Regions from separate parts of the Neobacillus sp. SAB-20_R2A genome, predicted to be linked through region 3. Evidence: riboswitches for the same ligand, from Rfam matches in the RefSeq annotation. Region 3 holds a riboswitch; each other region holds the start of a gene.
The links. Region 3 has a riboswitch for glycine ahead of V5M37_RS15005 (amino acid permease). Riboswitches for the same ligand answer to the same signal wherever they lie in the genome.
Positions count from the first base shown of each region.

Region 1: linked by a shared signal. The riboswitch ahead of gcvT (glycine cleavage system aminomethyltransferase GcvT) and the one ahead of V5M37_RS15005 (amino acid permease) in region 3 are both predicted to bind glycine.
Region 2: linked by a shared signal. The riboswitch ahead of V5M37_RS28620 (amino acid permease) and the one ahead of V5M37_RS15005 (amino acid permease) in region 3 are both predicted to bind glycine.

Region 1 covers NZ_CP145895.1:4,387,308-4,390,492, reverse strand. Annotated here, with positions in the region: gene V5M37_RS21495 (DEAD/DEAH box helicase) at 1-640, opposite strand, end outside; glycine riboswitch at 801-890, shown strand; glycine riboswitch at 894-970, shown strand; gene gcvT (glycine cleavage system aminomethyltransferase GcvT) at 1,122-2,228, shown strand; gene gcvPA (aminomethyl-transferring glycine dehydrogenase subunit GcvPA) at 2,247-3,185, shown strand, end outside.
Region 2 covers NZ_CP145895.1:5,874,518-5,877,702, reverse strand. Annotated here, with positions in the region: gene pruA (L-glutamate gamma-semialdehyde dehydrogenase) at 1-1,157, opposite strand, end outside; glycine riboswitch at 1,456-1,534, shown strand; gene V5M37_RS28620 (amino acid permease) at 1,665-3,029, shown strand; gene V5M37_RS28615 (phosphoglycerate dehydrogenase) at 3,104-3,185, opposite strand, start outside.
Region 3 covers NZ_CP145895.1:3,078,002-3,081,186, forward strand. Annotated here, with positions in the region: gene V5M37_RS15005 (amino acid permease) at 234-1,622, opposite strand; glycine riboswitch at 1,792-1,851, opposite strand; glycine riboswitch at 1,854-1,954, opposite strand; gene V5M37_RS15010 (hypothetical protein) at 2,129-2,908, opposite strand; gene V5M37_RS15015 (methyltransferase domain-containing protein) at 2,941-3,185, opposite strand, start outside.

The sequences.
Region 1 (3,185 bases), 1.3 Mb from region 3:
TCTCCTCAATCCTGTTTTGAATAGGCGTTGCCGTCAGCAATAAACAAAACTTCTTTTTTAAGTTTTGAACAAATTCGTAGTTTTTGGTTTTATTATTTTTTAATTTATGGGCTTCATCGATAATGATGAGGTCATAATCTTGCTTGTAAATGATCTCCCGATGCGGATTTCGTTTCGCTGTATCGATGGAGGAAACAACGACATCACATTGTTCCCAAACATAGCTTTTTCTTTGAGTGACAGCTGGTATATAAAATTTGCTATTTAATTCCTGTGCCCACTGGGTGACTAAGGAGGCGGGAACAAGGATTAACACTTTTTTCACTAATCCGCGAATCATGTATTCTTTTAAAATTAACCCCGCCTCGATAGTCTTTCCGAGACCCACTTCATCCGCAAGGATGGCCTTTCCGTTCATGTTTTCAACCACCTGCTTGGCTGTTTCAAGCTGATGAGGGAGAGGCGTCAAATTTGGCAGATGCTTTGGGGCCTGCAGGCCTTCGAATTCCGGGACCACCAAGTGTTTTTCAATATCGATGGCCAATTTAAAAAGCTCCCAATTCCCCCAAGGTCCATCATGATCAATTTTATGTAAAAAATCATCCTGCCAGGAGGAATCAAATTCCATTTCGACATTCATCCGTTTCAGCTCCTTTTTTTCGATAAATTGTTATTGCCCGATATGTTGTTTTAATGGTAGGATGATAATAGCTTTGAAAGTTTCAAATATTTAAATAAGGTAATCTATTTTTTAAGTATAATTAGTATGACCAAATTGGAAAAAAATATTATAAGTGCGAATGAAAACAAGGGGAGAGACTACTTTTTGTAGCGCCGAAGGAGCAAGCAGCTTATGTGAATCTCTCAGGCAAAAGAACTCTTGTTGGACGCAGCTCTGGAGAGTGCTGGATGATACCAGCCACCAAAGGGGACAGCCGATTTAGGTAAACTTTCAGGTGCAAGGACAGAGACCTTCTTTATTGGTAAAGGGAGGTTTCTGTCCTTTTTTGCACCTTTTTGTTGTTTTTAGGAAAATGGCAAGGAGTTTTCCTATTTTTGTTAATTGGCAATAATTCATTTTTACAAATAATGAACATGTAGTAAATGAAGGGGGATTTATGATGACGGAATTAAAACGCACTCCGCTGTTCGAAGTTTACAAGGAATACGGCGGAAAAACCATCGATTTTGGCGGCTGGGAGTTGCCTGTCCAGTTTTCAAGCATCAAGGATGAGCATGAAGCTGTCCGCACGAAAGCCGGTTTATTCGATGTATCCCATATGGGCGAAGTTGAGGTAAAGGGCCCAGACAGCCTTAACTATTTACAAAAATTGATGACAAATGACATTTCAAAAGTGAAAGACGGCGGTGCACAATATACTGCGATGTGCTATGAAAACGGCGGAACTATTGACGACCTGCTTGTTTACAAGGTTGAAGATAATCACTATTTACTTGTTGTCAACGCATCGAATATTGAAAAGGACTACAACTGGCTGGAGAAGCATCTTGTAGGCGATGTTACAATCGAAAACTTGTCTGAAACAATGGCACAGCTTGCGCTTCAAGGCCCTCTTGCTGAAAAGGTATTACAGAAGCTTGCTTCAGAGACGGATTTAAGTCAAATTGGCTTTTTCAAATTCCAGCAGGAAGTTGTTTTAAATGGGAAAAAAGCACTTGTATCTAGAACTGGTTATACAGGGGAAGACGGCTTTGAAGTATATTGTGATGCCGGTGATGTCGTCGAACTTTGGACTGCCATTCTGGAAGCCGGAAAAGACGAGGGAGTTATTCCTTGCGGCCTAGGTGCACGCGACACACTTCGTTTTGAAGCAAACTTAGCGCTTTACGGCCAGGAATTATCACCGGAAATCTCCCCGCTTGAGGCAGGAATTGGCTTTGCGGTGAAATTGAATAAAGAGGCTGATTTTATTGGAAAAGAAGCTCTCGTGAAGCAAAAGGAAGCAGGTTTGTCCCGGAAGCTTGTTGGGGTTGAGATGGTTGACCGGGGAATTCCGCGACACGGCTATCCAGTTTACAAAGGGGAAGCGCTAATTGGTGAAGTTACCACCGGTACACAGTCCCCAACCTTAAAGAAAAACATCGGTCTTGCCCTCATTTCTTCCGAACATGCAGGACTCGATACCGAAGTGGAAGTTGAAATTCGCGGCAAACGTTTAAAAGCGAAAGTGGTTCCTACACCTTTTTATAAAAGAGAAAAGAAATAGCAGAAGGGAGCAAGGTTTATGAAACATCGCTATTTACCCATGACTGAACAAGATAAGCAGGCAATGCTGGAGACAATTGGCGTTTCCACTGTCGATGAACTATTCAGTGATATTCCTGAAAAAGTACGATTTAAAGGTGAATACAATATTAAACCGGCAAAATCAGAAACAGCTTTGATGAAAGAACTTTTTCAGTTAGCAAGCCGGAATGCTGATTTAAAATCGAATGTGTCTTTCTTAGGTGCCGGAGTTTATGACCACTATATGCCGGTTATCGTTGACCATGTCATTTCAAGATCAGAGTTCTACACAGCCTATACACCTTACCAACCGGAGATCTCCCAAGGGGAACTGCAGGCGATTTTTGAATTCCAAACAATGATTTGTGAATTAACAGGAATGGATGTGGCTAACTCCTCGATGTATGACGGCGGTACCGCACTTGCTGAAGCAGCAATGCTAAGTGCTGGTCACACTAAACGGAAAACCATCCTGGTTTCCGGTGCTGTTCACCCTGAATCCCGTGAGGTTTTGGAAACTTACGCAAAGGGTCAATACCTTGATGTGATTGAGGTTCCTGTGAAGGATGGCATTACTGATGTTGACGCCCTAAAAGGATTGCTAAATGCTGACGTAGCCGCAGTTGTCGTTCAATATCCAAACTTTTTAGGTCGAATTGAACCATTAAAAGAGCTTGAAGAGATTATTCACGAAAATAAAGCAATGTTTGTTGTTTCCAGCAATCCATTATCACTTGGAATTTTGACACCTCCAGGAAAATTTGGTGCAGATATTGTTGTCGGCGATGCCCAGCCGTTCGGAATCCCGACTGCCTTTGGAGGTCCGCACTGTGGCTATTTTGCGGTTACGACAAAGCTAATGCGTAAAGTTCCCGGCCGTCTTGTCGGCCAGACAACAGATGACCAAGGCCGCCGCGGTTTTGTTTTAACACTGCAG
Region 2 (3,185 bases), 2.8 Mb from region 3:
GCTGCGTAATCGATATAGCTTGTAATTGAATCAAATGCTGCTTTATCAATAACTGCACCCATGAAGTTCCTGAAGTCGCGGACATCCCCAACTTTAAGCTTAGCCGTCTCTGCCACTAAACCGTCTTTCACTTCTTCCCACAAACTTGCCGGGATGTAGGCACGAGAAGCGGCTGAACATTTTTGACCTTGGTATTCAAAAGCACCGCGAACAAGGTTCGCTACTACTTTGTCTGCTTGTGCCGTTTCATGAGCAAATACGAAGTCCTTACCACCTGTTTCCCCAATTAAACGAGGGTAAGATTTATAGCTTGCAATGTTTTCTCCGACTGTTTTCCAAATCGTTTGGAACGTACTTGTGGATCCAGTGAAATGGAATCCAGACATACGAGGGTCTGTTAATACAACTTCTGATACTTGTGAACCACGAGAAGGTACGAAGTTGATGACACCTTTTGGTAATCCTGCTTCTTCTAAAATACGCATAAAGTAATAGTTTGCTAGAATAGAAGTTGTTGCTGGTTTCCAAACGACTACGTTCCCCATCATCGCAGGAGCTGCTGGCAGATTTCCGCCAATGGCTGTGAAGTTAAATGGAGAAATCGCCAATACAAAACCGTCTAATGGACGGTAATCTGTACGATTCCATACATTCTTCATGCTACTTGGCTGAATTTGATAAACCTGATTTGCATAATCAACGCCAAAACGTAAGAAGTCTACTAATTCTTGGGCAGAATCAATTTCAGCTTGAACAGCTGTTTTGGACTGTCCTAACATTGTCGCTGCATTCATGACATCACGGTATGGTCCAGAGATTAAATCAGCAGCTTTTAAGAAAATAGCGGCGCGGTGTTCCCAAGCCATATTAGCCCATGCTTCTTTCGCAGCCATTGCAGCTTCAACAGCATCACGCAGCTCCTTTTCTCCGGCTTGCGAATAGTTTGCTAAAACATGTTGATGATCATGTGGCATAACCACTTGCTTCACTGTTTCTGTCTTTATATTTTCGCCATTAATAATCACAGGAATGTCGATTACGATACTAGATTGGCGTGTTAATTCTGCCTTTAATGTTTCCCGTTCTTTTGTCCCAGGAGCATAAGTATTGCCAGGTTCATTTGCAGGTGTTGGGATTTTGAAAACTCCGTTACTCATTCTTTCACGTTCCTTCCCGTTTATATATTCTGTTCCTTTATAGACAAAGCTACTTATTTCGACAATTATTATAACATACTTTTTCTGTTCTTTGGCTTTCTATTACAACTTAATGAAAGCGAATTCAAATTCTTATCTCTGGGGTTTAAATTAATTCCAGAGAGTCATTAAAATATTTAAGAGTCATTTATTGTTGACAAAGTAATTTAATACTACTAAAATTAAAAATTATTCAACAATATTATCTAAAAAACTTAATAATTAGCAAGCTATGATTGCTATGGATCACACTATAGCAGGAGCAGCTTCTGGAGAGACCGCGGATTCCGCGGCGCCGAAGGGTTCACAATCTCAGGCAAAAGGACAGAAGAGTACTGAATATATATTTGTCATGCTGACAATTGTCAGCTTAATAAGTATTATTTGTTATTCTTATGACCTAAGAGATTGGAGGACATCCAATCTCTTTTTTTATTGGGTTTTTTAAATTTTAAGGGGGAGTCAAGGTTGGCACAGCAAGAATTAAAGAGGAATTTAGCAAATCGGCACGTTCAACTTATCGCAATTGGCGGCACCATTGGTACCGGATTATTCCTGGGGTCGGGTAAAGCCATCCAACTGGCTGGCCCATCCATTATCTTTGCTTATTTAATCGTAGGTATTGCCTGTTTCTTTGTGATGAGGGCGCTGGGGGAACTCCTGCTGTCTAAGGCGGGCTATCAGTCTTTTACTGACATTGCCGAAGATTACCTTGGACCGCGAGTTGCGTTTGTAACGGGATGGACCTATTGGTTTTGCTGGATTATGACCGCTATGGCTGATGTGATTGCTGTTGGTGTATATGTACGATATTGGTTTGATATCCCACAGTGGATACCTGCAATTGTCTGTTTGGTTGTCTTATTGGGCCTCAATCTATTAACGGTAAAGCTTTTTGGAGAATTGGAGTTCTGGTTTGCCTTAATAAAGGTCATTACCATTCTTGCCTTAATCGGAATTGGGATCATTTTGCTAGTGATGGGATTCAAGACAGATGCAGGGGCGGTCTCTATTAAAAATCTTTGGGAACATGGCGGCCTTTTTCCAAATGGAATGACAGGCTTCTTGCTTTCATTCCAAATGGTCGTTTTTGCATTCGTTGGTGTGGAATTAGTGGGTGTATCGGCAGCGGAAACAGCCAATCCGGAAAAAAATATCCCATCGGCCATTAATAAAATTCCTTTACGGATTTTATTTTTCTACGTTGGCGCATTGATCGTTCTTCTATGTATTAATCCATGGACGGAACTGAATGCAGCTGAAAGTCCGTTTGTCAAAACGTTTAGTTTAGTCGGGATTCCGATTGCTGCAGGAATTATTAATTTTGTCGTTCTAACTTCAGCCGCTTCTGCTTGTAACAGTGGGATGTTTTCAACAAGCCGGATTTTATATAATTTAAGCAATAATAGCCAGGGACCAGCCCATTTTGCGAGACTGAATAAAAATCATGTGCCAAGTAATGCATTATTGATTTCGACTCTTGTCCTGACAGGGGGAGCGCTCCTTAGCAAACTTATTCCGGAGCAGGCTTTTGGAATCGTAACAACCATTAGTGCCATTTGTTTTATTTGGGTTTGGGGCGTCATTCTGATCTGTCATGTAAGGTATAAGAAAACTCGTCCGGACTTACAGGCAAAGTCAAAATTTAAAGCACCATTTACACCATTTGTTAATTATGCGGTCCTAACCTTGTTTGCGGCGATTCTCATTATCATGCTGTTCGCCGACGCTACCCGTCCGGCCCTATTGTTGACACCACTATGGTTTATTCTATTATTTGCTTTGTATTCTTATAGAAGGAAAAAAGAGAAAAAATTAAAATTATCAGCATAGAATCAAATTGGGTAAAAGAAATGGAGCCGGTATTGAAACCAGGCTCCATTTTCATGTAACTTAATTTTTCCTAATTAAATAATCCGAACTGTCACCATTCCAGGAATTTGTTTTACTTTTTCCTCTAATCCTGGAATAACATCACCGTTTACTTTA
Region 3 (3,185 bases):
GCAACAGAAAGTTTTTTTCAATACATCATGATTTAAAAGCTTACCCAATGTATTTCAGTCACCTGATTGGCGACAGAAATTACAATTTATCTCTTTTTCAGATTGTTATCAACAAGTAATTATTTCCATAACAATTAATAAGCATTAGGTAAAAAAACACTAAACTCGAAAAAGAAAGAGTTTAGTGTTTTATTTTTTCCTATAAATAGTCCACACAATTTCACTAGTTCTAATTAATTTTCTACTATAGGCCCACGATTCACTTCATCCGCTTTATTTATTTTCGTTTTTTGCATTTTATAAATCACAATCAGCAAAATAAACCAAACCGGAGTGACAAATAAAGCAATACGGGTATCCTCTGCCAGTGCAAGTACGACAAGTACGAACGCAAGGAAAGCTAGGATTAAGTAATTAGCAAATGGATAAAACGGCATTTTAAACTTGTTTGCTTTCGCTAAATCCGGTCTTGTTTTACGATATTTTAAATGGGTAATAACAGTAATTCCCCATATAAAGATAAAACACACAGTAGAAACACTAGTGATCAGTGTAAATACTCCTTCAGGCATTATATAGTTTAAAGCAACGCCAATTAAAATAACAACAGTTGAGAAGAACAATGCATTGGAGGGTACTTTACGTACAGTAAGATTAGAAAGTGATTTTGGTGCATTATTATTTTTTGCAAGTGAGTATACCATACGGCTTGTACTAAAGATGGCACTATTACATGCCGAAGCTGCAGATGTGAGAACAACAAAATTGACAATACCTGCTGCTGCTGCGATACCAACTGCCACGAATACTTGGACAAATGGACTTTCGGCTGGTTTGATTGCGTTCCATGGATAGATGCTCATAATGACTAAAAGGGCACCAATGTAGAAAATGATAACACGAATAGGGATATTATTGATTGCTTTTGGAATCACTCTTTCCGGGTCTTCTGTTTCCCCAGCTGTAAGTCCTACAAGTTCAATGCCTACGAACGCAAAGACGACCATTTGGAATGAGAGGATAAAACCATTTATGCCATTCGGGAACATCCCATCATGGCTCCATAGATTCGTAAAACTCGATGGACCTGAATCTGTAGAAAAGCCCTTAAAAATCATAAAAATACCAATTACAATGAGTGCTAGGATGGCGATGACTTTAATTAATGCAAACCAGAATTCCATTTCACCAAATAGTTTTACGGTTGCAAGATTCATCATGAGTAAAAAAACGAGGGCAATTAATCCTGGCATCCACTGTGGCACATGGGGAAACCAATATTGAGTATAAATTCCAACTGCTGTCAAATCCGCCATTGCAATCGTAATCCAGCAAAACCAGTAGGTCCATCCGGTGATAAAGGCAGCCATATTACCAAAATAATCTTGAACAAAATCAACGAAAGAATGATAGTTCAAATTGCTTAAAAGCAGTTCTCCTAATGAGCGCATGATTAAAAAGCAAATGACGCCTGTAATCATATAAGCAAATAAAATCGATGGTCCAGCTAAGTGGATCGACTTTCCCGCCCCGAGAAATAAACCTGTACCGATAGCCCCGCCAATAGCGATTAGCTGCACGTGCCTGTTTTTTAATCCTCTAGCCAATTTTTGTTCCTGCATATCATTTTCCCCTCCTGATGCTGGCAATTTTAATATCCAAAATAGGTTTCATAAATCTGCATAAAAAAGCGCTTTCATTTTTTCTTTTAAATATCCAGCCCCTTTATTTACTTATTCCCATCTTTCTCAACCAAAAAAGGACAGAGAAAAATAGGGGTTCTCCTACTTTTCTCTGTCCTTTTACCTGAGAGTTTGACTCCTTTGGCGGCCCATGGGCTCTCTCCAGAGATGCGTCCTATTATGGTCCTTTTACCTGAGAGATTGATACCTGATTTTTGGAATTTGCTCCTTCGGTGCTAAACGATGCGTTTAGTCTCTCCCATAATATTCATCCGCTAATATGAATTTAATCTCATATTAGTTTATCAAATAAACAATGTCAATCGAATATTCAGAATATATATAATTCAGGAAAAATTCCTTATTATAAAAATAAGATTGATTGCCCAGATATAAGGAGTTTTTTTCCATTGAACACTTCTGCTCTGGCTTATAGTTCAACCCAATCAATCTACGTTTAGTATCTTTTGTAATTGTAGAAGTATAGTGATAAACTCCTTTGAGTCATGGTAAATTTGTTCCTGAGAATGGGCTGTATTGTTTCGTAATTCCTCAATTTTTCTGAAAAATTCCTTGCATTGACTATTTGATTCAAAGCCTAGCAGCTCGACTAATTTTGGCGTTTTCCGAATGATCGTGCCTTTATCAGATAACTGTAAATTGTCCACCAAAGTCAGGGCTTCATTTTTTGCTAACCGCTCTTCCAAAAGCTCTTTTGCTTTGGTTAATCTTGATTCTGTTAACTTATCAGCCCAGCTGCCATCCGGATAAAATTCTTTAATCACTGAACTGATGTACATTTCCAGAAGTGAAACAAAACTAAAAGCCAACATCCTTATTGGCTGCTTTTGCAAATCGGCCACCGTGACGATCCTGGTAACTTTGTTCTTTTCAAGGATAAAGGTGAATTCTCTCTCCTGAAAAATATCCAGCAAATCAATCAAAGAAGTGGAATCTGAGATAAGGTTATCGGCATGAAAATCCTCAACAAACTCACTTATTTTTCCTTCTTTTTTTATATCTTCTCTTTTTACGTATCCAATAAGTTTTCCGCCCTGTTTAACCCCATAAATATCAAAATCGCAATCAAACATTTCCTTTTTAACAGCGACTGCATCATCATCCGCCTCACATGTCTTGATCTCTTCTGAAAGCAATTCCACAGTCAGATTATTTTCATAGATATCTCTTAATTTCCGATAACCTTTTAGGGCATTGGATTTCAACCATGACTCCCCCTTCCTTATAAATGAAGCTTTTATTCTGGACGGTCTTTCAGGCTGTTGTACTTTACAATCGGTCCGAGGTGACTGAACTGCCCGGCTGCCTGCTCCATTAGCAGCTCTGCCTCTCCGTATGTCCCGGCAGGAAGAATGTCCAACTGACGATACCCCATATTACCATAGCAATAGACGAGCAGAAAATCATTCGTTTTCCAAACTTCAAAGCGATACATAAACCAGTGGTTAGGCACAGCCAAATACTGTCCAGATTGAAATGTTT